DNA from 4 places in the Arthrobacter sp. STN4 genome. Region 3 is predicted to be linked to each of the others. Evidence: riboswitches for the same ligand, from Rfam matches in the RefSeq annotation. Region 3 holds a riboswitch; each other region holds the start of a gene.
What was found. Region 3 has a riboswitch for S-adenosylmethionine ahead of MMF96_RS01215 (cobalamin-independent methionine synthase II family protein). Riboswitches for the same ligand answer to the same signal wherever they lie in the genome.
Positions count from the first base shown of each region.

Region 1: linked by a shared signal. The riboswitch ahead of MMF96_RS12055 (DUF1737 domain-containing protein) and the one ahead of MMF96_RS01215 (cobalamin-independent methionine synthase II family protein) in region 3 are both predicted to bind S-adenosylmethionine.
Region 2: linked by a shared signal. The riboswitch ahead of MMF96_RS10475 (hypothetical protein) and the one ahead of MMF96_RS01215 (cobalamin-independent methionine synthase II family protein) in region 3 are both predicted to bind S-adenosylmethionine.
Region 4: linked by a shared signal. The riboswitch ahead of MMF96_RS05135 (bifunctional o-acetylhomoserine/o-acetylserine sulfhydrylase) and the one ahead of MMF96_RS01215 (cobalamin-independent methionine synthase II family protein) in region 3 are both predicted to bind S-adenosylmethionine.

Region 1 covers NZ_JAKZGX010000015.1:30,343-37,322, reverse strand. Annotated here, with positions in the region: gene pabB (aminodeoxychorismate synthase component I) at 1-614, shown strand, start outside; gene cls (cardiolipin synthase) at 1,117-2,538, opposite strand; gene MMF96_RS12060 (aminodeoxychorismate lyase) at 2,706-3,623, shown strand; SAM riboswitch class IV at 3,713-3,834, shown strand; gene MMF96_RS12055 (DUF1737 domain-containing protein) at 3,918-4,178, shown strand; gene MMF96_RS12050 (rhodanese-like domain-containing protein) at 4,175-4,567, shown strand; gene MMF96_RS12045 (O-succinylhomoserine sulfhydrylase) at 4,621-5,832, shown strand; gene MMF96_RS12040 (UDP-N-acetylglucosamine 1-carboxyvinyltransferase) at 5,858-6,980, opposite strand, start outside.
Region 2 covers NZ_JAKZGX010000012.1:25,692-32,671, forward strand. Annotated here, with positions in the region: gene MMF96_RS10455 (thiamine pyrophosphate-dependent dehydrogenase E1 component subunit alpha) at 1-430, shown strand, start outside; gene MMF96_RS10460 (alpha-ketoacid dehydrogenase subunit beta) at 433-1,497, shown strand; gene MMF96_RS10465 (biotin/lipoyl-containing protein) at 1,494-1,724, shown strand; gene MMF96_RS10470 (VOC family protein) at 1,812-2,162, shown strand; gene MMF96_RS10475 (hypothetical protein) at 2,168-2,488, opposite strand; SAM riboswitch class IV at 2,504-2,616, opposite strand; gene MMF96_RS10480 (Clp protease N-terminal domain-containing protein) at 3,204-3,650, opposite strand; gene MMF96_RS10485 (hypothetical protein) at 3,815-4,183, opposite strand; gene MMF96_RS10490 (cupin domain-containing protein) at 5,515-6,099, shown strand; gene MMF96_RS10495 (hypothetical protein) at 6,223-6,501, shown strand; gene MMF96_RS10500 (FAD:protein FMN transferase) at 6,503-6,980, shown strand, end outside.
Region 3 covers NZ_JAKZGX010000001.1:235,757-242,736, forward strand. Annotated here, with positions in the region: gene MMF96_RS01195 (FAD-dependent monooxygenase) at 1-501, shown strand, start outside; gene MMF96_RS01200 (adenylosuccinate synthase) at 867-2,156, shown strand; gene MMF96_RS01205 (carbon-nitrogen hydrolase family protein) at 2,293-3,099, shown strand; gene MMF96_RS01210 (SUKH-4 family immunity protein) at 3,163-3,678, shown strand; gene MMF96_RS01215 (cobalamin-independent methionine synthase II family protein) at 3,789-5,000, opposite strand; SAM riboswitch class I at 5,012-5,124, opposite strand; gene MMF96_RS01220 (CoA-binding protein) at 5,239-5,655, shown strand; gene MMF96_RS01225 (polysaccharide deacetylase family protein) at 5,674-6,513, shown strand; gene MMF96_RS01230 (dihydrofolate reductase family protein) at 6,583-6,980, shown strand, end outside.
Region 4 covers NZ_JAKZGX010000004.1:149,488-156,467, reverse strand. Annotated here, with positions in the region: gene MMF96_RS05145 (hypothetical protein) at 1-98, shown strand, start outside; gene MMF96_RS05140 (homoserine O-acetyltransferase) at 158-1,363, opposite strand; gene MMF96_RS05135 (bifunctional o-acetylhomoserine/o-acetylserine sulfhydrylase) at 1,369-2,685, opposite strand; SAM riboswitch class IV at 2,770-2,887, opposite strand; gene MMF96_RS05130 (Tex family protein) at 3,019-5,385, opposite strand; gene MMF96_RS05125 (VOC family protein) at 5,548-6,186, shown strand; gene MMF96_RS05120 (CPBP family intramembrane glutamic endopeptidase) at 6,467-6,980, opposite strand, start outside.

The DNA.
Region 1 (6,980 bases), on a different contig from region 3:
TCCTGCGCATCGACGCGGCCGGGCTGATGCGCGCCGAACCGATCAAGGGCACGCGCCGCCGCGACCCGGACCCCGCCGTGGACGCTGCGCTCAAGGCGGACCTGTCCCTTTCGCGCAAGGACCGGGCCGAAAACGTGATGATCGTGGACCTGCTGCGCAACGACCTCTCGCACAACGCCGTGCCCGGCACCGTGACCGTGCCGCGCCTGTGTGCCATTGAAAGCTACGCCACCGTGCACCAGCTGGTCAGCACGATCGAGGCGCAGCTGGCCCCGGGCAGTTCCCGCGCCGAGGCCCTGGCCGCTGCCTTTCCTGCCGGATCGATGACGGGGGCGCCGAAAATCAGCACCATGGCGATCCTGGATTCCCTGGAGGCGGGCCCGCGCGGCATTTATTCCGGCGGGATCGGCTATTTTTCGCTGAACGCCGCCATGGACCTGTCCGTCACGATCCGTACCCTGGTCCTCCAGGACACGGACGACGGCGGCACGCACCTGTCGCTGGGCGTCGGCGGCGCCATCACGGCCGACTCCGACGACGACGCCGAATGGCAGGAGCTCCAGGCCAAGGCCTACGGCGTGCTGTCCACCCTGGGATCGGAGTTCCCGGGCTGACGGCCCGCCGCGAGAACCGCCCGGGAGACGGCGGGTCCGGTGTTCCCGCAGGCTGCGTAAAGGAGACCGAAAGGCCGCCCGCGGCCGCCGGTCGGATAGCAGCCAAGGGAATGCCGGCCCGCCGCGAGAACCGTCCCGGAGACGGCGGGTCCGGTGTTTCCGCAGGCTGCGTAAAGGAGACCGAAAGGCCGCCCGCGGCCGCCGGTCGGATAGCAGCCAAGGGAATGCCGGCCCGCCGCCAGTACCGCCCGGGAGACGGCGGGTCCGGTGTTCCCGCAGGCTGCGTAAAGGAGACCGAAAGGCCGCCCGCGGCCGCCGGTCGGATAGCAGCCAAGGGAATGCCGGCCCGCCGCCAGTACCGCCCGGGAGACGGCGGGTCCGGTGTTTCCGCAGGCTGCGTAAAGGAGACCGAAAGGCCGCCCGCGGCCGCCGGTCGGATAGCAGCCAAGGGAATGCCGGCCCGCCGCGAGAACCGTCCCGAACCCGCCGTCCGGACCCGAAGCTACTGCAGCGTGGCCGTCAGGCGGGCCACGTTGTCCACGTAGCGGGCCAGGACGGGCCGGGTGACCCATTCGTGGAGCTGCAGCTCGCGGGAAACGGCCCGGTATTGTTCCTCGACGGCGTGCATTTCCTGCACCAGTTCCTGGTCGATCATCATGACGGACACTTCCAGGTTCAGGGAGAAGCTGCGCATGTCCATGTTGGAGGAGCCGATCACGGCCACATCGGCGTCGACCGTGAAGTGCTTGGCGTGGAGCACGAGGGGCTTGGGGTAGAGGAAGATCCGCACCCCGGCCTTCAGGAGGGCCTCGTAGTAGGACCGCTGGGCGTGGTGGACCAGGAACTGGTCGCCCTTCTCGGAGACGAACAGTTCCACCACCACCCCGCGCTGGGCGGCCGTGGTGATGGCGTAGAGCAGGGAATCGTCCGGGACAAAATAGGGGCTGGAGATGGTGATGCGTTCCTCGGCCGAATACAGCAGCGTGTTGAACAGGCGCAGGTTGTTTTCCGTAACAAAGCCCGGGCCGCTGGGCACCACCTGGCACAACACCCGGCCGTCGAAGGAGTCCCAGTGGTGGACGGCCAGCTGGGTTTCCAGGCTTTCCTCGGTCTCGCTGGACCAGTCGGTGGCGAACATGACGTTCAAGGTACCCACGATGGGCCCCTCGAGCCGGGCCATGAGCTCCACCCACTTGCGCCCCACCTTGGCGTTGCGCTTGCTGCGGTAGGACGGTTCAATGACATTTTGGGAACCCGTGAAGGCGACGCGGCCGTCCACCACCAGGATCTTGCGGTGGTTGCGCAGGTCCGGGCGGCGCCACTGGCCCTTCACCGGCATCAGGGGAAGCATGCGCCGCCACTGGATTTCGCTGGCCTTCAGCCGCCGGATCATGTCCCGGTAGCCCGGCACGCGCAGCGAGCCGATGTGGTCAAACAGCACCCGCACCCGGACGCCGCGGGCCGCCGCGGCCTCCAGTTCCCGGAACAGCCGTTCGGTGCAGGAGTCGGAGCTCATGATGTAAAACTCGGCGTTGACGAAGTCGTGGGCCTCGCTTACGGCGTCGGCCATGGCGTCCAGGGACTCCTGGTACCCCTCGATCAGGTGCACCGAATTGGCGCCCAGGGCCGGGAAGGAACCCAGGTTCCGGTTCAGCTCCACGGCCAGGTTGATCCACGACGGCCCGTCATAGGGTTTCACCTGCGCGGCAATCCCCCGCGTCCCTTCCACCACGCGGACGTTGACGGCCTCCTGCATCTCCCGCCGGCGCCGCGAGAGCCGGAAGTTGCCGAACATCAAAAACAGCGCCAGCCCGATGTAGGGCAGGAAAAAGATGCACAGCAGCCAGGCCATGGCGGTGGTGGGGCGGCGGTTGCCGGGGATGATGCCCAGCACCGCGATGCGGATCCCCAGGTCCACGACCATCAGCAGCACCGAAAGCCAGGCAGGGCCGGCGGGAAGGCTGAAGGCTGTCCAGATCAAGCAGTGCCTCCTCGTTGGGCGCCCATGACGCGTCAGGTGACCTTAGCCTACCGGCTCGCGGCGCCCCGGCCGGGCAGGAAAGCACCGGTGCCGGGCACTAAGCTCGAGCCATGACTGTTTTGGTGTTCCTGGACCCCTCCCATCCCGACGGCCGGCTCGCCGACGCCGAGGCCCCCGCCCTCCTGGCCACGGACCAGGGCGCCACCCGCGGCGACGGCATCTTTGAAACCCTGCTGGCCGTCAACGGCGCGCCCCGCAAGGTCCAGGCGCACCTGCACCGCCTCGCCACGTCGGCACAGTCCCTGGCGCTGGAGGTGCCCGACGCCGACGCCTGGCTGCGCGCCATCACGACGGCGGTCGACGCCTTCGCGGCCGCCTCGCTCCAGGTGCCCGACGAGCACGGCAACACCAACATCGTCATCAAGCTGTTCGCCACCCGCGGCCCGGAGGGGGCCGACACCCCCACGGCCTGGGTGCAGGCCGCCGCCGTCCCGCCCGCCCTGGCCGGGCAGCGCGCCAAGGGCCTGGACGTGATCCTGCTGGACCGCGGCTACGACAGCACCGTGGCCCACCGGGCACCGTGGCTGCTGTTGGGCGCCAAGACGCTTTCCTACGCCGTCAACATGGCCGCCCTGCGCCATGCGCACGCCCAGGGCGCCGACGACGTGATTTTCACGAGCAGTGACGGACACGTGTTGGAGGGGCCGACGTCGTCCGTCCTCTTGGCGCACGTGCAGGACGACGGCGGCGCGCCCGTCAAGCGGCTTGTCACACCCAACCTGGACAGCGGCATTTTGCCCGGCACCACCCAGGGCGCCTTGTTTGCGGCGGCGAGGGACGCCGGCTGGGAGCTTGGCTACGGCCCGCTGGTGCCGGCGGACCTGCTCGACGCCGACGCCGTCTGGCTGGTTTCCAGCATCCGGCTGCTGGCGCCCGTCAACACCATTGACGGCACGGAGATCGGGACGGCGGACGTCCGGGCCCGGCTGACGGCCGAGCTCAGCGCGCTGCTGGCGCAGGTGCACTGACGCCCCGAAGGCCGCCGGGACGTCATGTTGCGCCACATTTCCCCGGCGGTTCGACCCGCAGCCAGGGGCGGTATGTTAGTTTTCAAGTGAGTAACGAGTTCCAGCGCCAAGCCCTGACTTGCTGGACGGCAACCCTCTGTCTCGGCGGGGTGCCTCAGGTGACTACTCGGCAAACCCGGCCACCCACGGCTGCGGCTTGCAAGCGCGAACTGCCCGCGGCGTGCCCGGCCCCTCCGGCCCTCCCACCGCCCGGTACCCGCTTGCAGGCGCGGCCACCTGCTTTGAGGAGTACCCATGAGCGTTGACGCACCCCCGCTGGCCTACCGGCTGATCACCGGCCCGGATGACAGCTCCTTTTGCGAGCGGATCTCCGCCGCCCTGGCCGAGGGCTACATCCTGCACGGAAGCCCTGCAGTGACCTTCAACGGCACGTCCGTGATTTGCGCCCAGGCCGTGGTCCTCCCCCACGCCGTGGCCGCCTCCGACGCCGCCATCGCCAACGCCGTCTCGCAGCTGGAGGACCCCGAGGAGTTCGACGGCGAGGGCATCGCATGAGCTACGCCGGCGACCTGGCACCCGCCCAGGCCTGGGACAAGGTGGCCGCCGGGGCCGTCCTGGTCGACGTGCGCACCGACGGCGAATGGGCGCACATCGGCGTGCCGGACCTGTCCGCACTCGACGCCGAGCCGGTCTTCATCCAGTGGAGCCATGCGACGGGCCGGCCCAACCCGGACTTCCTGGCCGAACTGCAGCAGGCAGTCCCCGCCGGCAGGGAACTGGTGATCCTGTGCCGCTCCGGCGCCCGCTCCATTGCCGCCGCAGAGGCAGCCACGGCCGCCGGATACACGGCCTTCAACGTGCTTGAGGGCTTTGAGGGCGTGCCGGACGGCTACGGGGACAGGATTGTCAACGGCTGGAAGAACCGCCGCCTGCCCTGGAAGTAACCGCCCCGCACCCTCAGAACCCGGCCCCACCAGCGAAAGCTAAGGACACACACTTGAGCAACTTTAATAAGCACGCCGCCACGTGGGCGGAAGACACCCAGGCGGTCCGGGGAGGGCTGGACCGGACCAACTTCCAGGAGACGTCCGAGGCCATCTTCCTGAACTCCGGCTTTGTCTACGAATCTGCCGAACACGCCGAGGCCTCCTTCACCGGCGGGGTGGACCGGTTTGTGTATTCACGCTATGGCAACCCGTCGGTGGCCACGTTCCAGGAGCGGCTGCGCCTGCTGGAGGGCAAGGAGGCCTGCTTTGCCACGGCGTCGGGCATGTCCGCCGTCTTTACCGCCCTGGGCGCGCTGCTGGGTGCCGGGGACCGGGTGGTGGCTTCCCGGTCCCTCTTCGGTTCCTGCTTCGTGATACTCAATGAACTGCTGCCCCGCTGGGGCGTGGAAACGGTGTTTGTGGACGGCCCGGACCTGGACCAGTGGCGCGAAGCCCTGGCCGTGCCGACCACTGCCGTGTTCTTTGAGTCGCCATCCAACCCCATGCAGGAGATCGTGGACATCGCCGCCGTCTGCGAGCTGGCCCATGCCGCGGGCGCCCAGGTGGTGGCGGACAACGTGTTCGCCACGCCCCTGCTCCAGCGCTGTGGCGACTTTGGCGCGGACGTCGTGGTGTACTCGGGCACCAAGCACATCGACGGCCAGGGCCGGGTCCTCGGCGGAGCCATCCTGGGCACGAAGGACTTCATTGACGGCCCCGTGAAAAACCTGATGCGCCACACCGGCCCGGCCCTGTCCGCGTTCAACGCCTGGGTGCTGACCAAGGGCCTGGAGACCATGGGCCTGCGTGTCAGCGCCTCCTGCGCCAGCGCCCTGGCCCTGGGTGAATTCCTGGAAGCGGCGCCGCAGATCAGCTGGGTCAAGTACCCGCTGCTGCCCTCCCACCCGCAGTACGAGCTGGCCCGGAAGCAGATGAAGGCCGGCGGGACGGTGCTGACGTTTGAACTGGCCGAGCCGGCGTCCGGCACCCGCAAGGACGCCGCCTTCAAGCTCCTGAACGCCCTGCGGATCGTGGACATCTCCAACAACCTGGGCGACACGAAGTCCCTGATCACGCACCCGGCCACCACCACGCACCGGGCCATGGGCCCCGAGGGCCGCGCCGCCATCGGCCTGTCCGACGGCGTGCTGCGCCTCTCCGTGGGCCTGGAGGACCTGGGCGACCTGAAGCAGGACCTGGCGCAGGCCCTCGCCGCGATCTAGTTCGAACGCCGCCGTCCCCGGCGGGTTAGTCCTGGAAGTATTCGATCTCCGCGCCGATGGTGTTCAGGCGCTCCGCCAGGTCCTCGTAGCCGCGCTCGATGACGTAGATGTTGCGCAGCTCGCTGGTGCCCTTGGCGGCAAGCATCGCCAGCAGGATGCAGGCGGCCGGGCGCAGCGCCGGCGGGCAGCCGATCTCGGCCGCGCGCCACGCCGTCGGGCCCTTGATGTCGATGCGGTGCGGGTCCAGGAGGCGCACGCCGGCGCCCAGGCGGTTCAGTTCGGTCAGGTAGATGGCGCGGTTCTCGTAGACCCAGTCGTGGATCAGCGTGGTGCCCTCGGCGCAGGAGGCGATGACGGCGAAGAAGGGCAGGTTGTCAATGTTCAGCCCCGGGAACGGCATGGGGTGGATCTTGTCCGGCGCCGCGTGCAGTTCGGAGGGGAGCGTGGTGACGTCCACGAGGCGGGTCTTGCCGTTGCGGGCCACGTATTCCGCCGACTTCCGGTAGCGGAAGCCCATCTGCTCAAGGACCTTGAGCTCAATTTCCATGAACTCGATGGGCACGCGCGTGACGGTGACCTCGGACTTCGTCACGATGCCGGCGGTGATCAGGCTCATGGCCTCGATCGGGTCCTCGGACGGCGCGTATTCAATGTCAACGTCGATTCGTGACTTGCCGCGGATGGTCAGCGTTGTGGAGCCGATGCCCTCCACCTCCACGCCCAGGCCCTGCAGGTAAAAGCAAAGGTCCTGGACCATGTAGTTGGGGCTGGCGTTGCGGATGACGGTGGTGCCCACCCGGTGCGCGGCGGCCATGATGGCGTTTTCCGTCACCGTGTCCCCGCGCTCGGTCAGCACAAAGGTCCTGTCCTCGCCGTCGCTGAAGGGTGCCTGCACCTGGTAGAAGCCGTTGTGGGCCGTGACGGCCAGGCCGAACTCGCGCAGGGCCTGCATGTGCGGCTCCACGGTCCGGGTGCCGAGGTCGCAGCCGCCGGCGTAGGGGATGCGGTAGACGTCCTCCTGGTCCAGCAGCGGACCCAGCAGCATGATGACCGAGCGCGTGCGCTTGGCCGCCTCAACGTCCATGGACGCCAGGTCCAGGACGGCGGGACGGCGGATCTGGAGGTCGTTGGCGTTCAGCCAGCGGCAT
Region 2 (6,980 bases), on a different contig from region 3:
CTCCGTGGCCCGGGACGCCTCCACTGCGGTGCCGTCCAACGCCGTCCGTGCCGCCGGCTACGGCATGCCGGGCATCCGGGTGGAGGGGAACGACGTCGAAGCGGTCCACGCCGCGGCCGGCGAGGCCGTGGCGCGTGCCCGCGCCGGCGGCGGGCCCAGCCTGATCGAAGTGCACACCCTGCGCCTCTGGGGCCACTTTGAAGGTGACGCCCAGGGGTACCGGCCCGAGCTTGCCGGCGTCCCGGACAAGGACCCCATCCCGGCCTACCGGCAGCAGCTGGGCGACGCCGGGCTCCTCAGCGACGCGGACGCCGCCGCCATGGAAGGCGAGGCGCGCACCCGGGTGGAGGACGCCGTCGAAAATGCCAAGGCCTCGCCAACGCCCAACCCGGCCGAGGCACTCAAGTACGTCTTTGTGGAAGGAGAATAGCCATGGGTGCAACATCAAATGCGACGGCGGCCCAAACGTCCCTGCCGGTGGAACCGGACGCCGGGACGCGCCGGCTGAACACGGCCAAGGCCCTGCAGGAGGCCATCGGCTCGCAAATGGAGCAGGACGATTCCGTGTTTGTGATGGGCGAGGACGTGGCAGCCTACGGCGGCATCTTCTCCTCCACCACGGGGCTGCTGGAGAAATTTGGCCCGGACCGGGTCATTGACACGCCGATTTCCGAGTCCGCGTTCATCGGCCTCGGGATCGGGGCGGCAGTGGAAGGCATGCGGCCCATTGTGGAGCTCATGTTCGTGGACTTCTTCGGCGTGTGCATGGACCAGATCTACAACCACATGGCCAAGATCCACTTCGAATCCGGAGGCAATGTCAGGGTGCCGATGGTGCTCATGGCCGCGGTGGGCGGCGGCTATTCCGACGGCGCGCAGCACTCGCAGACGCTGTGGGGGACGTTCGCGCACCTGCCGGGCATGAAGCTGGTGGTCCCCTCCAACCCGTACGACGCCAAGGGGCTCATGACGGCGGCCATCCACTCCGACGACCCCGTGGTGTACATGTTCCACAAGGGCGTCATGGGGCTGGCCTGGATGGCGAAGAACAAGCGCTCCATCGGTGCCGTGCCGGAGGAGGACTACGTGGTGCCGATCGGCAGGGCCAAGGTGGTCCGCGAAGGCACGGACGTGAGCATCGTGACGCTGTCCCTGTCCGTCCACCACAGCCTGGATGTGGCGGAGAAGCTGGCGGGGGAGGGCATCAGCGTCGAAGTGCTGGACCTGCGCTCGCTGGTGCCGCTGGACCGTGAGGCAGTCATCGCCACCGCAGCCAAGACCGGCCGCGTGGTCGTCGTGGACGAGGACTATGAATCGTTTGGCCTGTCCGGGGAAATTGCGGCCACGATCACCGAACACGACCCCACGCTGCTCAGGCACTTCAGCCGGGTCTGCGTGCCGGACGTGCCCATTCCCTACGCCCGCGAACTGGAATATGCTGTGTTGCCAACGGCCGCACGCATTGAGGCCGCAATCCGGACGGCGGTCACTGCATGAAGGAAATCCTGTTCCCCATGATGACGGGCGACGCCTCCGAACCCGGCGTGCTGGCCACCTGGTACGTTGCCGACGGTGACGCGGTGGCCGAAAAGCACCTGCTCGCCGAGGTGGCCATTGACAAGGTCGACGCCGAGATCTACGCGCCTGAAGCCGGCACCGTCCGGCTGCGGGTGGAGGAAGGCGACGAGGTGGCCCAGGGGGCGGTGATCGCGGTCATCGAGTAGCCTGGCGCCCTCCCCGCCGCGGTAGCCTGCCATCGGGCTGCTGACACCTCAAGGAGAACACTCATTTCAGCCACGTTTAACCACACCATCATCGCCTCGCGGGACCGCGAGGAGTCAGCGCGCTTTTACACCGGGCTGCTCGAAGCGCGCCCGGTCCCTTCATGGGGCCCGTTCACCAACATCCTCCTGGACGGCGGCGTGATGCTGCAATTTGCCGAACCGCCGGTGGAGATCCAGATGCAGCACTACGCATTCCTCGTGGACGACGCACATTTTGACCGCGCCTACGCCCGCCTGGTGGCCACGGAAGTGCTGCACTGGGCTGACCCGCAAATGACGCGGCCGTACGAGACGAACACCGAGCACGGCGGGCGGGGTGTTTATTTCAAGGACCCTTCCGGGCATGCCCTGGAACTCATCACGCGCCCGTACCTGTGACGGGGCTACTGGACGGCGAGCCGGAAACCGATCCGGTGCCCGGACCGCACGCCGGTCTGCGCCACGGTGACCACCAGGGTGCCGATTTCCGGGATCCACTGCGCCGGGCGCACGGCCCGGGCAAGCGCATCGAGCAGTTCGGCCGGTTCGGCGGACCAGTACTGGCGGTGGCCGCCGGGGGTGAAAAAGGTGACGGAACCGAGGTTGGTGTCCACGGCGGGGAGCACCGGGATGCCCTCGGGCCGGCGCCGGGCGGCGGCTTGGGCCCCTGTGGCCGGCTGCGTCCGGGAGGTGCGGTGGGTGCGGTTGACGGAAGTAATGGTCATGGTCATTGCCCTTTGGAAGTGCTCTTGCCCGTGGCCGGTTGGCCGCGGGCCGCTTCCTCATCCGAGCCACCCTGTGAACATGGGGTTGGCGTGCGACCAGTCGGAGCTTGGTGTCGCATCTCTTGAAGCTGGCACCACACTAGCCGTTTAAGGCATGACGGCGCGGGGCGGCGTAATAAATTACGCCGCCCCGCGCCTTAGTGCATGTCGCGGGTGGTCGATCCCGTGGAGACTTGGGCGTCGGACCTGCCAAGACCCGGCTACCGGGCCTTGGTCAGCGCCTCGATGGCGTGAACATTGGAATCGCTGGCGGCTGCCGCGGGCTGCCTGACCCACGTCTCACGGACTTGGGCCGTTGTCGAAGATCGCGACGCACCGGTCCGGGGGCGAGGACCAAACGACCCGGATGCGTCCGGTATCGGCTCGCTCGCCTCGACCCAGCGATTGTCGCAGTCAGAAGAGTGGCCGTGTGGACGGAAATCTTGTCCCGTACAAGGCTCGTTCACCGGGCATTTTTGCGGGCGGGGTCTACGGGAATCCGCCAGCCACGGAAGTCCGAAGATTTCCAAGTGAGAACATTTCGCTCGCTCCTGCACCGCTGCCCGACCGGCTTACGGGACAGTCCGAAATGCCTATCCGGACGGACCCCTTCCGGGTGCTTGCGAGGATAGGACGGCGGGGGATCGCTACCTGTTGCCCAACTCGGAGTAACCGATCACCCGCGCGTAAGCGCCGCCATTACCCGCGTTTGCGCACTGTCTCGATCCACACCCGCAGCGACCAACGCACGATCCAGGCGGTCGCTATGGACACTCAGTACCCCGAACAATAGGTGCTTGATCCCGACGTGATCGGAATGAAGCTCCCGCGCGGTGCGCTGCGCCGCCTTGAGGACCTCCAGAGACATGCGGGTGAACGGCAACGATTCTGAGGTGTCCTGCGGACCAGCGGAGGCGAAACGCATTATCGCATCACGCACTTCATCCGGCCAGACGCCCAGCGCCGTCTGCACCGTGTTCGGATATGCGTGCAAAAGCCCTAATAGTAGATGCTCGGGAGCGATGTACGCGTCATGCATCATTGCCCTTGACTCTTCCTGAGCAAGGACCACCGCCCGCCGGGCACCGTCGGTGTAATTCCCAGAAAACTTTGAACCGCTCATGCCCTGAAGCGTAGTCTTCGCGGCGCGCCGGCACCACGGGCGCGCCTCCCCCGGAGGAGGATCTCCTAGCCCGGCCGCTAATCGAGCAGCGGCCGTGTCAGGCGTTCCCGCTGACGGTTCGTCATACCGGCAGCTACGCAATGGGGCATGCGGGCCCGCCTCGGTCAATCGTGAAGTTGTTCAGTCGGGTGTTCTGCGATCAGTAGCGCCTTCTCGAGGTAGGCCTCCCAGTCGTTTCCGGCGTTCGTGCGGATCCAATCCACGAGCTTTGGGACGTCTGGATGCGAGGTGAGTGCTTTGATGAGCTTTCCCCTCCTGCCGATGTTTTGGGTGCTTGCGAAGGTCAAGTACTCGTTGAGCGTGTCTCGGACGGCCCATTCGAAACTGTCGACAATCGCATCGTCTACGGGCGGAGGTTCTTCGCCGTGCACTGCGGCGGAGCGCACACGAGAGTACAGGAACCAGGTGGCGTTCGGTTCCCGGAATCCGCCGGACACGACGTGGCTCAGGACGAGCTGCCGGAAGGCCAGCATGTCTGCCTTGAGCCCCTCGGACGTGTCGCCAAGTAGTGCTTCGAGGGCAAAGAATGAGGTAAAGGAGCGCGATGAGTGGTTCGTCGGCGAACCGAGCGCGTTCCATCCAGCGAAGTGCCAGATCGGCCTTCTTGTGGATGTCTGTCATGGGGGTCGCTGACATCGTCCAGACTGGCCGGTTGCTTATGCTGTCGAGGCTGGACGGCCCCAGTGTAAGTTCGTACGCGATATCGCCGCGGGATCGCCATCCGGACAAATTGTTGCTGAAGGCGTAGGCGACGGCAGGTCGAAATCTGAGCTGGCGGTCGTTGATCCCGTTGTGGTCACGCAGCCCAACGCGCGCGACACGGAGGGCATGCGCTAGGAGAGTCTGTGCTCTCTCGGCCATTTTTCCGAGGTTGGTGCCCGTGACGGGGATCGCGGCCACGCAGCCGATGGGCGGCGCGAGATCGAACCACGGCGCGGTTGTGGTTGGAATGCTTGAGTCGGTGACGGGCAGGAGTTGCAGCCCGAGCAACATAGCGGGGGCGTCGATGGCCAGATATTCGATTGGGAGGAAACAGACGAGCTCGAGCAGTTCGCGGGAGTGCTTCGTGATGTACTGCTGAACCTGATCGGTCTCGGGGTCAGCCCAGGCCCGGGCGATGAAATCCTGGAGCGTGTCGGTCGACTTGTCCATGTGCTCGAAGCTCGGATCCCGCTCGAGTGCTTCCTCTAACCCGTTCATCGCATCGACGACAGCTTGAGTCACAGCCAGCATTTTTGATTCTGGACGAACGAGATCAAGCGGAAGGCGGAAACTCATCGAATGGTCGTCCTCGGCACTGCTCTTGACCCTTGCCAAGCGTTGGAGTTCGGCCAGAAGTTCCTCGACTGTCCTGGTTTTGGTGGCCACGACTTCAAGATTGCAGCGAGATGCGCCGAGGAGCAATGATTCCTGGATTCAGTGGGCCCGGCTGACGCGAGCCGTCACCCAGCCGCGAGCTTGTCCCGCACGAGGTTCGCCCTACGGGACACACAAACAGGCAGTAGCCAGTGAGTCCGCCTCTGACTTTCAACCGCAACCTGACCCACCGCCAGTGCCATGAAATCCGGTTTGGTGACACGCCAGTGACATGAAACCCGAATTGGCGACTGGTGGCTCCGGATACTACCAGCGCCCGCAGCGGCCGTGGTGATGGGAAGATGCACGAGTAAACATTGCCTGACAGGCAACATTGGTTGCTCACTGGGCTAAGCTGTGGTTGGGGCAAGGGTCGATGGGAATCGGTCCGGCTCGTAGCTATAGAGTCACGGAGGGTGCACGTGGCCCTGACAAGCAAGGAGCGAAGATGAAGGCACTACCCGTTGAACCAAGCCTGGCACCGGTGGCGATAGGATCCCGGATCCGCGCCGCACGCCAGGCCCAGCGCCTCACCATTGAACATGTTGCCGACGCCACCGGGCTCACGAAGGGTTTCCTGAGCCGGGTGGAGCGCGACCTGACCTCTCCCAGTGTCGCGTCCCTGGTGACCCTGTGCCAAGTCCTGTCCATCTCCGTCGGTGAACTGTTTGCCGTGCCGGAGACCCACCTGACCCGCAGCGGCGAGGGGCCGCGCATCTTCCTGGGCGGCGAGGGCATCGTGGAGCGGCTGCTGACGGCCCGCTCGGAGCGGCGCGTCCAGATCCTCGGCGCCACCATCGAGCCGTTCGGCCGCGGCGAATCGGAACTGTATGCGGTGGACTGCGACGTGGACGTGCTTCACATCATCAGCGGGGAACTGACCCTGATCATGACCCAGGATTCGTACGAGCTCAAGGCCGGGGATACGCTGTCGTTCCCCGGCCGGGAGCCGCATTCCTGGGAAAACCGCTCCGCCGAGCCGGTGGAGGCGCTGTTCATCCTGGTCCCGGCGGCGTCCGGATCGGGACAGTAGCGCCCGTGCCGCGTCAGGCGAATACCTAAGTTCCCACCTGCCCGTTCACGGCAAACTCATAGCGAACGCGTGGATAGTTGAATCGACAACCACCCGGCACGACTGTGAGAGCGAGGGCACGCCATGGCACCAACGCCTGACGGCAGGAAGATCGCCAAGGCCGTCACCTCCATGGTGGCCATGGGCGCCGTGGGGGCGGCCGGACTGGGCAGTGTGGCGCTGTACGGCACCATCACCGCCGCAGCTGCCGCGAAGGCATCCGCCACCCAGGGCAGCACCACCCCGGCCCCGGGCTCCTCGGGTTCGTCGTCGGACCCGGGCCTGCGGTCCGGGTCCACGTCCGGGACCCAGCTGTTGCCGGGCAACGGCGGGCCCAGCCTGTCCCGGTCGGCAGGTTCCTGAGGTGGCGTCCGGCCACGCCACGGCACAACGGGCCTGGCAGCCCTGGGGGCTGTCCGCCTCGGTGGTCGTGACGGATCCCCGGCGTGCCGATTCCGCGCTCACCCTGGCTCGACACGTGCTCGACGCCGTCGACCTCGCCTGCAGCCGCTTCCGCGCCGATTCGGAATTGGCGGTGCTGCGCCAGAAACTGGTCCACGGCACCACCGTCTCGCCGCTGCTGGCCACCCTCATGGAATCCGCCCTGGCCGCGGCACGCTGGACCGGGGGCGCCGTTGACCCCACCCTGGGCGGCGACCTCATCTCCCTGGGCTACGACGCCGACTTCGCCTCCCTGCGGGCGCCCGTACGGAACGAAAGCGGCCTGGCCGCCGTTTCGCCCTCCGGCGCCCCCTCGCTGCGCATGCCCCGGGCACCCGGCTGGCAGCGCATCACGCTCGACGGCCGCTTCCTGTCGGTGCCCGCGGACGTCACCGTGGACC
Region 3 (6,980 bases):
ACGCACGAGCCCCGGGGCAGCCAGGCGGCGGAGGCGCAAATGCCACTGCAGGAGCTGAAGGACAGCATCCGCCGTGTGCTGGGCGGGGCACTGCCGATCAGCGGCGGCCAGTGGCTGCGGTCCACGGTGGCCAACAGCCGCCTGGCCGAACGCTACCGGACCGGCCGGGTGTTCCTCGCCGGGGACGCGGCCCACGTGTTTTCCGCCGGCGGTTCCGCATTGAACACGGGGATGCTCGACGCCGTGGACCTCGCCTCCCGGCTGGCTGCGGTGCTCGGTGGCGGCTCGCCCCTGGAATCGCTTGAGGAGTATCACGCCGTCCGCCACGAAGCGGGCCGGCTGGCCCTGCTGCAGACCCGGGCGCAGGCGGCGCTGTCCGCGCCGGGCCCGGAGGCGGAGGCGCTCCGGCAGGTCCTGGGCGCGGCGTTCCGAAGCCGGCACCCGCACCGGTACCTGGCCACGCTGCTCATCGGGGGCCCGCACCGTCCGGGGCCGCCGTGACCGCCGCGGCGACGAAGAAGGATCCCGCCGGTCCGGCGAAAAGGAACACGGCCGACGCCTGCCCGCCCACCTCGGTCCGGATCTCCGCCAGGACGCCAGGCCCCGAAACCGTTGCCCCGCAGGGGCGGGCCGAACGGGGAAGGCGGGTGCCGGCGTCGTGCATCCGGCGCCTTAATGTGCGGCCGCCGCGCCCGTCCGGTAAACTTGGGACGCAAGACCCCCTTTGAGCGCAGCCAGGCGCCAATCCCTGTTGGAGACGGCCGGTGCGTTGACAAGGGGCATTTTCGTGTCCGGACGGTGTACGGCGGAACAACCGCCGAGCCATGCAGCGGCCGGCTCAACTTATGAGCAAGGGGGAGGATCCCATGCCAGCAATCGTGATCGTCGGAGCCCAGTGGGGCGACGAGGGCAAGGGCAAGGCCACGGACCTTTTGGGCGGCCGGGTCGACTATGTGGTGAAGCCCAATGGCGGCAACAATGCCGGGCACACCGTGGTGGTGGGCGGTGAGAAGTATGAGCTCAAGCTCCTTCCCGCGGGCATTTTGAGCCCCAACGCCACACCGGTCATCGGCAACGGCTGCGTGGTGAACCTGGAGGCCCTGTTCGAGGAGATCGAGGGCCTGCAGGCGCGCGGGGCGGACACCTCCAAGCTGCGCATCTCCGCCAACGCCCACCTGGTGGCCCCGTACCACCAGGTGCTGGACAAGGTCACCGAACGCTTCCTGGGCAAGCGCGCCATCGGCACCACCGGCCGCGGGATCGGCCCGGCCTACATGGACAAGGTGGCCCGCCTGGGCATCCGCATCCAGGACGTCTTTGACGAATCCATCCTGCGCCAGAAGGTGGAAGGATCGCTGAAGCAAAAGAACCAGCTGCTGGTCAAGGTGTACAACCGCCGCGCCGTGGACATCGACGAGACGGTGGAGTACTTTCTCGCCTTCGCCGAGCGCCTGCGCCCCATGGTCATCGACTCCACCTACGTCCTCAACGAGGCGCTGGACCGCGGCGAAGTGGTGCTCATGGAAGGCGGGCAGGCCACGTTCCTGGACGTCGACCACGGCACCTACCCATTCGTGACCTCCTCCAACCCGACCGCCGGCGGCGCCTCCGTGGGCTCCGGGATCGGCCCCACCCGCATCACCCGCGCCGTGGGCATCATCAAGGCCTACACCACGCGTGTCGGCGCCGGCCCGTTTCCCACGGAGCTCTTTGACGAGATGGGCATCTACCTGCAGAAGACCGGCGGCGAATTCGGTGTCAACACCGGCCGCCCGCGCCGCTGCGGCTGGTACGACGCCATGCTGGCCCGCCACGCCTCCCGCGTCAACGGCTTCACGGACTACTTCCTCACCAAGCTGGACGTGCTCACCGGCATCGAGCAGATCCCGGTGTGCGTGGCCTACGACGTCGACGGGGTCCGGCACGACGAAATGCCGATGACGCAGACCGACTTCCACCACGCCAAGCCGATCTTCGAGTACTTCCCGGGCTGGACCGAGGACATCTGCGGCGCCCGCACCATGGAGGACCTGCCGGAAAACGCCCGCAACTACATCCTGGCGCTGGAGGCCATGTCCGGGACCCGGATCTCCGCCATCGGCGTGGGCCCTGACCGCGACCAGACCATCGTGCGCCACGACCTCATCGCCGGCTGACACCGGGGCCGCGCCGTAGGGCGGCGACGCCCCAGGGGGGACGACGGCGGAACTTAAGTTCCGCCGTCGTCCCCCCTTTTTTGGGGGCCGGGAAGACTACGCTGGAGGTAAGTCAACCCACGGTAAGGAAGTTGCGATGAAGGTCAGCGTTGGACAGTTCAACCCGGGCGGCGAGGTGGCCGGCAACCTGGCGGTGATGCGCCGCCTGGCCACCGAAGCGCGGGCCGACGGCGGGCGCCTGGTTGTCTTCCCCGAGGAATCCATGTTCTCCGTGGGCCGCGTGGCCGGGGATTTCGCGGCGGCCGTGGACGCGACGTGGAGCACCTTCGTCCAGGGCGTCTCGCGCATCGCGGCGGAGGTGGGCATTGCCGTGGTTGCCGGCGGGTATGAATCCAGCGGCGAGGCCCGCCCGTACAACACGCTGGTGGCCGTGGACGAGGACGGCGCCATCCTGGGCACCTACCGCAAGCTGCACCTCTACGACGCGTTTTCCTACCAGGAGTCGCGCCGGATCAAGCCCGGCGACAAAGGGGTGACGCTGGTGCAGATCGGCGGCTTCCAGGTGGGCATCATGACCTGCTACGACCTCCGTTTTCCGGAACTGGCCCGGGCGCTGGCGGTGGCCGGTGCGGACCTGGTGTGCGTGGCCGCGGCCTGGTTCAAGGGCGACCACAAGGTGGAGCACTGGGAGACGCTGCTGAAGGCCCGTGCCATCGAAAACACGGTGTGGATCGCCGCGGCCGGCACGTCCAGCGACCACTGCATCGGGCACTCGGCCGTGCTGGACCCCATGGGCATACCGCAGGACTTCCTGGCCGACGAGGCCGAAGGCGTCGCCACGGCGGACGTGACGCACAAGCGCATCGAGGAAGTGCGCGAATTCCTGCCCGTGCTGCGAAACCGGCGCTTTGAAGGGAATTCAGCGGTGGTCCCGGCCGGATGAAAATATGCCATTGACGGCACGGGTCCACGTGGTTAGTGTCAGCATTAAGGGCAGGAGGAGACCATGAACGATTCCAGGATTTGGGCCGCGCTTGAGCCGCTGCATCCGTCGGCGTTGGAAGACATGCCGATGGACGGCACATGGCTGAAGCCCCCCTACAGCAACGACGCCGGCGGCCGTGCCGTGGTGTGCAACGACGGCGACTTCCAGTTTGTGGTGGTCGACCGGAAGAAGGGCTCCGTGCACTTTGTCTGCGAGGATGACGAGTCCCTCATCGCCTCCAGCCTGGACACCTTTGTGAAAATCGTGACCGCCTGGGGGGCCATTGACCGCGACGTCCCCGGCCCCGAGGACGACGAGGAGTTTTCGGAAGTCCGCAAGTCCTTCGAATCGCAGTTGAAGGTGCTGGACCCGCCGGCCGCGGGCCTCAACGAGTTTTGGTCCCTGTACACGGAGGAACTGACCAGCGACGATTACGTGGACTTCGACGACCTTGACGATGAGGAAGAGGAAGAACGCGAAACCGACACCGGGGACAATGACCGCCCCGGCGCCGACGAGTCGTTCAGCGTCGCCTAGCCCCCCGGAGCCCTGGCGCTGCCGCAGCCCCGCAACTGGGTCGCAGTAGTTGCGGTTTTATCAACTGGTTCCAGTTGACGTGCTGTAACTATTGCGACCCAGCTCTGCGTTTACCGCCAGAGGCGTCGCGAGGCGATTTCCGCACCCTGCCCGAGGGCCTGCAGCTTCGCCGCCGCGATCTGCGGGTGGACGCGTCCGCCCAGCCCGCAGTCGGTGGAGGCGATGACCGCCTCCCGGCCCACCACGGAGGCGAAGCGCTCAATGCGGTCCGCCACCAGCTCCGGATGCTCCACCACGTTCGTGGCATGGGAGACGACGCCGGGGATGATCGACTTGCCCTCCGGCAGCTTCTTGTCCTGCCAGATCTTCCATTCATGCTCGTGGCGCACGTTGGCGGCCTCGAAGGAATAGGCGCCGGCGTTGATGGCCAGCACCTCGTCCAGGATGTCCGCGAAGGGGATGTCGGTGGTGTGCGGCCCGTGCCAGGAACCCCAGCACACATGCAGCCGGATCTTCTCCTGCGGCAGCCCGCGCAAGGCGTGGTTGGTGGCCTCGACCCGCAGTTGGATGAACTTCTTGTAGTCCGCCAGGGCCGGTTCCGGGTTCACCTGGTCCCAGCTTTCGGCCAGTGACGGGTCGTCGAGCTGGACGGTCAGCCCGGCGTCGATGATGGCCTTGTACTCCTCCCGCATGGCGTCGGCACAGGCATAGAGCAGTTCCTCGTCGCTGGCGTAGTAGTCGTTGGCCAGCCGGGCGCAGGAACCAGGGGACAGGGCTGCCATGAAGCCCTCGGACAGGCCGGCCGCAGCCAGGCCCCGTCCCAGGTTGGCCACGTCCGAGGCAACCTGGGCCTGGCCGGTGTATGTCAGCGGCCCCACGATCTTGGGCTGCGTGGTGGCCTTGCGGTGGGCCAGGATGCCGGAGGCCGGGTCGCTGTAGGCCTCGTTGAACCTCTGCCGGTCGCGGCGGTCCGGAAAGGAGGTCAGCACCACGTTGCCGGGCGAGGACCGGTGCACCTCGGCGTCGGCCCAGCGGTCCACGTTGGTCGCTTCCAGGCCGCCGAGGCGCCCGAAGGAGTAATTCCACCAGGCACCGTAATCGACCGCGTTCGACATGGTGTGGCCGTATTCGCCGTCGTTGGGGATGTCAATGCCGGCAGCCTGCTGGCGCGCCACGATGTCCACCACCGATTCGGTGAGGAGGTCCCGGTAGCCGGCGGTGTCGCCGCTGGCCCCGCGCTCGGCGTTGGCCGCCAGGAGGGCGGGGGTGCGGGGCAGGGAGCCGGCATGGGTGGTGCGGATGTGGTCGGTGTTTAAAGCCACGGGTGGAGTCCTTTCCATCGTTTCTGGCGGTAGCACCGTTCCGCCGCCCACCCGGTGGAGGGTGGGCCTTGGAGGGTTGCTGCGGCGTCGCTGAGCCAGATCTCTCGGCCGCTCGGGATGGTCGGAACCATTCTGCCAAGGCGGGGGCCGCCTGCCAAAATCATTGCGGCCCGTTTCGCGCCCGCGTCGGCGGCGGGCCTGGATGCGGTAGGCCCGGCAGGGCCGTAGGGTTGGTTCCATGGCACATGTCAACGACCCCGCAACGATCCACCGCCTGCTGACAACGCCGGCCCGCTGGGCCGTGGTGGGACTGTCAAACAACCCGCTCCGGGCCGCGGTGGGCGTATCGCTTTTCCTCCAGCAGCACCTGGGCCAGGAGATCATCCCGGTGAGCCTGAAGGGCGACGACGTCCACGGGGCCAAGGGCTACAAGCTGCTCGCGGACATCCCGGGGGCCATCGACGTCGTCGATTGTTTCGTGAACTCCACCAAGGTGGGGGCCGTGGTGGACCAGGCCATCGCCGTGGGCGCCAAGGCCGTTTGGCTGCAGTTGGGCGTCATCGACGAAGCCGCGGCGCGCCGTGCGGAGGACGCCGGGCTGGAGGTGGTCATGGACACCTGCCCCATGATCGAGGCCCGGGCCCTGGGCCTGTAGGAAGCTGCGAAAGCCGACATGCCCCACCACCTCCGCGCCGCACCGAACACCGCCCGCCGGATTGCCTTGGCCGCCGCCGTGGTGGTGGTGCTCGCCGTCCTGGCCCTCGGGGCGGTGCGCTTCCTGGGCCAACGCACGACGCCGGCCGGCACCTCCGGCGCAACGGGCGCCCCGGCGTCGTCCCCGCCAAGCGGCCGGCCGGAGGGGCTCCGGACGGCGCGGCCCGGCGCCGTGGACGGGCTGGTGCCCGACTACAAGCTGCCGCCCATTGAAAACGGCATGGTCCCGGTCATCACCAGGATCCCCACCCAACAAAAAGTGGTGTTCCTGACCATTGACGACGGCCAGGTGAAGCGGAAATCGGACCTGGCGCTGCTGGAGCGGGACCACCTCAAGGCATCTCTTTTCCTGGCGCACGTGTTCATTGCCGGGCACTCGCAGTTTTACCAGGCCTACCTTGATGCCGGGTTCCGGATCGAAGACCACACCCTGACCCACAACCTGGGGTTCGTCAAGCTCCCGTACGCGCAGGTCAAGGCCGAGATCTGCGGCATGGCAGACTACGAGGAGAAGTACTTTGGCCGCCGGCCGGTCTTCTTCCGGCCGCCGGGCGGACCGTACACCAAGGCCGTGCGCCGGGCCGCGGCCGAATGCGGCATGAAGGCCATCATCGACTGGCAGGCGCGGGCCAACGCAGGCTCAATGCAGTACCAGGTGGGCCATGTGCTGCGCCCGGGCGACATTGTGCTCATGCACTTCCGGCCCGAATTTCCGACGGACCTGGCGGCCTTTGTGAAGGCGCAGAAGGCGGCCGGGCTGAAGGTGGTGCTGCTCGAGGACTACCTGGGCGTCAGCTAGGGCCGGTGCCCGGGCCGGCCGTGCCCCGCGTAGTGCCCCGCGCCGTGCCGGACGGGTAGCCTTGGAAACATGACCAGGACCGTCTACTACACCGCCAGCACGCTCAACGGCTTTTTGGCCGACCCGGACAACTCGCTTGCCTGGCTGTTTGCCGTGGACGACGCCGGCGCACCGGACATTGCCGCCTTCATGGACGGCATGGGTGTCCTGGTGGAGGGCTCCACCACCTACGAATGGGTGCTGCGCGAGGAGAAGCTGTTGGAAAATCCCGCGCGATGGCAGCAGCTTTACGGGACGAGGCCCACGTACGTTTTCACCACGCGCGCGCTGCCCGTGCCCGACGGCGCCGACGTCCGCCTTGTCCGCGGCCCCGTCGCGGATGCCCTGCCGGACATTGTGGCGGCGGCGGGGGAGCAGGACGTCTGGGTGGTGGGCGGCGGCGAGCTGGCCGGCCAGTTCCTGGACAT
Region 4 (6,980 bases), on a different contig from region 3:
AGCGGCAGCTGGATGCCCTCGATGCCGCCCGCCGCGCCGGCCAGGTCACGGCCGAACAGTACGCAGCCCACCGCGAAGCGATCTTCAAAAACTTCTAGGCGCCGGCCGCGTCCCGGCCCGGGAACCGCCCGGCGCCAGGCCCGGCGGCCCCGCCGGACTACTCCGCGAAGAAGGACTCCCGGAGCAGTTCGCCGACGGCGCCCACCTCGGTCAGGAAGCCGTCGTGGCCGATGGCGGAGTCGATGTGGCGCACCCGGACCTCGCCGGGAAGGGCGGCAGCCAGTTCCGCCGACTGCGCCGGGAAGTACAGCCGGTCGCTGCTGACCGCTGCCACCAGGAACTCCACGCCCTCGGTGCGGGCCAGGGCCTCGCCCAGCGTGCCGCGGCCGCGCGTGACGTCGTGGCTCATGAGCGCCTCGGTGATCGCCACATAGCTGTTGGCGTCGAAGCGGGTGACCAGCTTGCGCGCCTGGTGGTCCAGGTAGCTTTCCACCTGGTACCGCCCCTCCACGGAACCCCCGGCGGCAGGCCGCAGCCGGGCGTGCCCCAGCGGGTCCTCGCCGGGCTGCACGGAGCGCCCAAAGCGGGCACCCATCTCCTGCTCCGACCTGTACGTGATGTGGGCAATCCGCCGGGCCAGCCCGAGACCCAGGACGGGCGCCGCGCCGTCGTAGTAGTCCCCGCCGGCAAAGTTCGCGTCCTGCCGGATGGCCAGCACCTGCGCTTGGGCAAAGGCGATCTGTTCGGCCGTGCTGGCCGCGCACGCCGCCACGACGGCACAGCGCTGAACCCGCTCGGGGAACGTCACGGCCCATTCAAGGGCGCGGGCGCCGCCCATGGATCCACCGATCACGGCGTGCCAGGCGGTGACGCCCAGGGCATCGGCCAGCCGCGCCTCGGCGTGGACCGAGTCGCGGATCGTGACGAAGGGGAAGCGTGAGCCGTAGGGCGCGCCGTCGTCGGCAATGCTGGACGGGCCCGTGGTGCCGTAGCAGCCGCCGAGCATGTTTGCCGCCACCACAAAATACTTGTTGGTGTCGACCACGGCGCCGGGACCGACCAGGCCCTCCCACCAGCCGTCCTCCTCGGAGTCGCCGCGGCTGACGTGCGTGCTGCCGGTGAGGGCATGCTGGATGAGGACGGCGTTGCTGCCTGCGGCGTCCAGCGTGCCCCAGCATTCGTAGGCCACCGTGACGGCAGGCAGTTCGCCCCCGGCCTCCAGCGGCAGGCTGCCGATGTTCACGCTGCGCAGCACGCCGCCGCCCTGCCCGACGGCGGCAGACCAGGGGCTGCCTCCGGGGCCGGGCGTTCCGGGGTCGGTGTCCGGGCTAAACACGCTGTCCTCCGCAGCCGTCCTTTCCATGGCACTCACGCAGTTTTGGCTGCGCGGAATCCGGCCTCGAGATCGGCGATGATGTCCTCAACGCCTTCCAGCCCGACGGACAGGCGGACCAGTCCGGGGCGGACGCCGGCGGCGAGCCGCTGCTCCTCGCTCAGCTGTGCATGGGTGGTCGACGCCGGGTGGATCACCAGGGAGCGCACGTCGCCGAGGTTCGCGACGTGGGAGTGGAGCTCCAGGCCGTCCACGAAGCGGCGGCCGGCGTCCAGCCCGCCCTTGATGTCAAAGGAGACGATGGCGCCGGTGCCCTTGGGGCTGTACTTGCGGCCGCGCTCAAACCAGGGGCTGGAGGGGATGCCGGCGTAGGCAACCGCCTCGACGTTTTCGTTGGCCTCGAGCCATTCGGCCACCTTCACGGCATTGCTGACGTGGCGTTCCACGCGCAGGCTCAGCGTCTCGATGCCCTGTGCGATGAGGAAGGCGTTGAAGGGGGAAATGGCGGAGCCGAGGTCGCGCAGCAGCTGCACGCGGGCCTTGAGGATGTAGGCCAGGTTTGCCCCCAGGGCGCTGCCCACGCCGAGGTCACGGGCGTACACCAGGCCGTTGTAGCTTTCGTCGGGGGTGTTGAAACCGGGGAACTTCTCCGGGCTGGCGGCAAAGTCGAACTTGCCGCCGTCGACAATCACACCGCCGATGGCGTTGCCGTGGCCGCCCAGGTACTTGGTGGCGGAGTGGATCACGATGTCCGCACCCCATTCCAGGGGGCGGATCAGGTACGGGGTGGCCAGGGTGTTGTCCACGATGAGCGGCACACCGGCGTCGTGCGCGATGGCGCTGATGTTTTCCAGGTCGAGCACGTCCTGGCGCGGGTTGGAGACCGTCTCGCCAAAGAACGCCTTCGTGTTGGGCCGGACGGAGGAGCGCCATTCGTCCAGGTTGTCCGGGTCGGAGACGAAGGTGACCTCGATGCCAAGCTTCTTCAGCGTGTGGGCCAGCAGGTTGAAGGTGCCGCCGTAGACGCTGGGGCTGGAGACGATGTGGTCGCCGGCCTGGGCGAGGTTCAGGATGGCAAACGTCGTGGCGGCCTGGCCGGAGGCGAGCAGCAGGGCGCCGACGCCGCCCTCCAGGTTGGCGACGCGCTGTTCCACGGCGTCGGAGGTGGGGTTGCCGATGCGCGTGTAAATGGGCTCCAGCTCGGAAAGCGCAAAGCGGGCAGCAGCGCTCTCCGTGGAAGGGAACACGAACGACGTCGTCTGGTAGATCGGCAGCGCCCGGGCGCCGGTGGCGGCGTCCGGCTCCTGGCCGGCATGGATCTGACGGGTTTCAAAGGACCATGCGTTGCTCATGGTGAGCTCCTTACACACTAGAGGCCGTCCAAGTATGGCCCCGCCTGGTCCGAGGGACCGACGGGGGCCGGGCTTGGAAGTTGCGGCCCGCGCTTGCGTTGGGGCCGGCTGGCCCAACGCCTGGTCTTCACCCGGGGCACCCCGCCGCGGAAAGGAGGGTTGCCGGCCTGCGAGCCGGGGCTTGTCGCAGGCACTCATGACCTGCTACCAGTGTGCGAGACCGGCCCGCAAAGCTGCAACATTATGACGGTTATATGACCCCTGCGCGAAGATGTGCTGGACTTTTCGCGCCAAACCTGCACGGTGCCGAACATGTGAAGCGCCCCGGTGTGGTCACTTCCCCAATCCCGCACGGCGCAGGGCCTCGGCCATGGCGGTGGCCGCCGGCCGGGCCTGGCCGGACCCCTTGGCCTGGCGGGAACCCTCGGCCGGCCGGGCCTGGCGGGGTCCTGCGGCCTTCGCCTCGTCATCCAGCCGCAGGGTCAGCGAGATGCGCTTGCGCTCCGGCTCCACCTCGAGCACCTTCACGCGCACCACCTGTCCGGACTTGACTACGGTGTGGGGGTCGGAGACGAAGGAATTGCTCATGGCCGAAACGTGGACCAGCCCGTCCTGGTGCACGCCGATGTCCACGAACGCGCCGAAGGCCGCCACGTTGGAGACGGTGCCCTCCAGGATCATGCCGGGGTAAAGGTCGGTGATCTTTTCGATGCCCTCGGTGAAGGTGGCCGTTTCAAAGCGGGGGCGGGGGTCGCGTCCGGGCTTCTGCAGCTCGGCCACGATGTCCTTTACGGTGGGCAGGCCGAACGCGCCCTCCACAAAGGCCTGCGGGTCGACTGTTGCCACGGCAGCCACGCCGCCGGAGATTTCCGCCTTGTCCGCACCCACGGCAGCCAGGATTTTCCGCGCCACCCCGTACGCTTCGGGGTGCACGCTGGAGGCGTCCAGCGGCTCCGCTCCCCCGGTGATGCGCAGGAAGCCGGCGCACTGTTCGTACGCTTTGGGGCCCAGCCGGGCCACCTTGAGCAGTTCGCGGCGCTTGGTGAACGGGCCGTTTTCGTTCCGGTGCGCCACAATGTTTTCACTCAGCAGGGTCCCGACGCCGGCCACCCTCGCCAGGAGCGCGGGCGAGGCGGTGTTGAGGTCCACGCCCACGGCATTCACGCAGTCCTCGACGACGGCGTCCAGCGAGCGTTCCAGCTTGGCCGGGGTGAGGTCGTGCTGGTACTGGCCCACGCCGATGGACTTCGGGTCGATCTTGACCAGTTCCGCGAGCGGGTCCTGCAGGCGGCGGGCAATGGAGACGGCGCCGCGAAGGGAGACGTCCATGCCGGGCAGCTCGGCCCCGGCCAGGGCGGAGGCCGAGTAGACGGAGGCGCCCGCCTCGGAGACCACCAGCTTGGCGACCACGCGGCCCGGGTTGCGGCGCTTGAGTTCGGCGAGCAGCTCGACGGCCAGCTTGTCGGTCTCGCGGCTGGCCGTGCCGTTGCCGATGGCGATGAGCTCCACCTGGTGTGTTTCAGCCAGCGCCACGAGCGTTGCGAGGGCCTCGTTCCAGCGCTTGGCCGGGGCGTGCGGGTAGATGGTGTCCGTCGCGGTGACCTTGCCGGTGCCGTCCACCACGGCCACCTTCGTGCCGGTGCGCAGGCCCGGGTCCAGGCCCAGCGTGGCACGGTTGCCGGCCGGCGCGGCGAGCAGGACGTCGCGCAGGTTGGCGGCAAACACGCGCACGGATTCCTCCTCGGCGGCCTGGAACAGCCGCACGCGCAGGTCCACGGAGAGGCGGGTGAGGATGCGGGTGCGCCAGGCCAGACGGGCGCCCGTCATGAGCCAGGTGTCGGCGGCCCGGCCGGACCCGGTGATGCCGAGGGAGTGCGCCACGGCGCTTTCGTACCGGGCGCGTGCCTGGGCCTGGGCGTCGGCGTCGCGCGTGTCCGCCTCCGCCAGGTCCAGGGACAGGACGCCCTCCTTTTCCCCGCGCAACAGCGCCAGGACCCGGTGGCTGGGCAGCGTGTGCGGCGGCTGGGCAAAGTCAAAGTAGTCCTTGAACTTCTCCCCGGCGGCATCCTTGCCGGCCTTCACGCTGGAGCGCAGCCGGCCGGTCTTCCACAGCCGCTCGCGCAGCTCCCCCACCAGGGCCGCATCCTGGCCCGCGCGTTCGATCAGGATGGCGCGGGCGCCGGCCAGCGCGTCGTCGGCGCTTGCCACGGCATGGTCCGGGTTGAGGTACGCGTCTGCCACGACGGCGGGGGCCTGCGCAGGATTCTTCAGGAGCGAGTCAAGCAGCGGTTCCAGGCCCGCCTCCCGGGCGGCGTCGGCCTTGGTCTTGCGCGTGGACTTGTAGGGCAGGTACAGGTCCTCGAGGTCGGACTTGGTCGCGGCGGCCTCGATCGCGGCGCGCAGCTGTTCCGTCAGCTTGCCGAGGGCGTGGACGGACTCCAGCACGGTCTTCCGGCGTGCCTCCAGCTCCCGCAGGTAGCGCAGGCGCTCCTCCAGCTCGCGCAACTGGGCGTCATCCAGCGTCCCTGTCACTTCCTTCCGGTACCGGGCAATGAACGGGACGCTGGCGCCGTCGTCCATCAGTCCCACCGCGGCACGCACCTGGGCCGGGCGGACGCCCAGCTCCGCGGCGATGGCGGCGGCAATCCGGGCCTCCACGGCTGCGGCCCCGGGCAACCGCAGGGAGGGTTGGGCGGGCAAAGCGGAGCCGGGTTGGGCGGGGGAGGCTGGTGCTGAAGTATCGGTCACGGTTCAATTCTGCCCCACGTTTGTGCCCCTTCGCCCGCCCCGACCGTCAGACATCCCATGTGAGTTAGGTAACGCTAAGTCGAGAGGCCGATCACAAAGTGCCAAGATGAACGCATGCGAATGGACCACGTTTCTTACGCCTGTGAATCAGATGGATTGGCTGCCACCACGGAGCGGATCGCGACCGCACTGGGGGTCGAAGCAGTGCGCGGCGGGGTGCACCCCCGCTTCGGCACCCGCAATATGATCATTCCGCTCACCGACCACCATTACCTCGAAGTGGTTGAGGTCTTGGACCACCCCGCTTCGGACAAGGCGCCCTTTGGCCAGGCCGTCCGCGCCCGCTCGCAGGCCGGCGGCGGCTGGATGGGCTGGTGCGTGGCCGTGGACGACCTCTCCCCGTTCGAGGAACGCCTGGGCCGCAGCGCCGTCCCCGGCAACCGCAAGTTCCCCGACGGCCGCGAGCTGGTCTGGCAGCAGATCGGCATCAAGGGCCTCATCGCCGACCCCCAGGTGCCCTACATGCTCAAGTGGGAGGGCGATCCCGCCCTGCACCCGTCCCTGGCCCGCCCATCCACCGTCCGGCTGGCCTCGCTGACCATCGCCGGCAGTGCCGAGCGCCTGACCGAATGGCTCGGCGAGCCGGTGGAGAAGCCGCTGGAGGATGTGACGGTGGAGTGGATCGCCCCGCGCGGCACGCCCGGCATCATGTCCGTGACGTTCGAGACGGCCAAGGGCCAGGTCACCATCTAGCTTTCAGTGCAAATCAAGCGGCACCCGTCCCTGCAGGGTCGGGTGCCGCTTCCTTGCCCGGGAACCAGGCCGCTTTTGCTGCACCATCGAAACCGGCGGTGCAGCAAAAGCGGGTTGGTGGCTGATCGGAAATTCGGCGGTGCAGCTTCTGCGGGCTGGCACCCGCCCAGGCCGCTTTTGCTGCACCATCGAAACCGCCAGTTCGGTCAACGGGATCCAATGCGGACTCCGCGCCGCTTTCGGGCGCATGACGGGCCGCCCGGAAGCCGTCCCTCCGCAGCTACCCGAAGCCGAGGGCGGGGCCCATGGTGAAGGCGGCAATGTCCACGAGTGAATGCGCCACGACCAGCGGCATCACACGCCCGTACCTCTTGTAGAGCCAGCAAAAGAGCAGGCCCATGACAAAGTTGCCGAAGAACGGCCCGAACCCCTGGTACAGGTGGTAGCTGCCGCGGATCAGGGAGCTGAGCAGGATGGCGGCGATGGACGACATCCCCGTCCGCCCCAACCGGTCCAGCAGCCAGCCCACCATGACCACTTCCTCCAGCAGGCCGTTGTGGATGGCGGAGAGCACCAGCACCGGAATGGTCCACCAGTACTGGTGCAGGGCGCTCGGGATGATTTCCGTGGTGATGCCCAGCGCCCGCCCGGCCGCGTACAGGCCCAGCGACGGCACGCCAATGACAACCAGGAGCCCGAGCGCCCCGAGCCCGTCGCGGACGGGGCGCCGGAAATCCAGGCCGATCCGGCGGAACACGGACTTTCCGGGTTCGGCCATCAGGTAAAGGACCAGG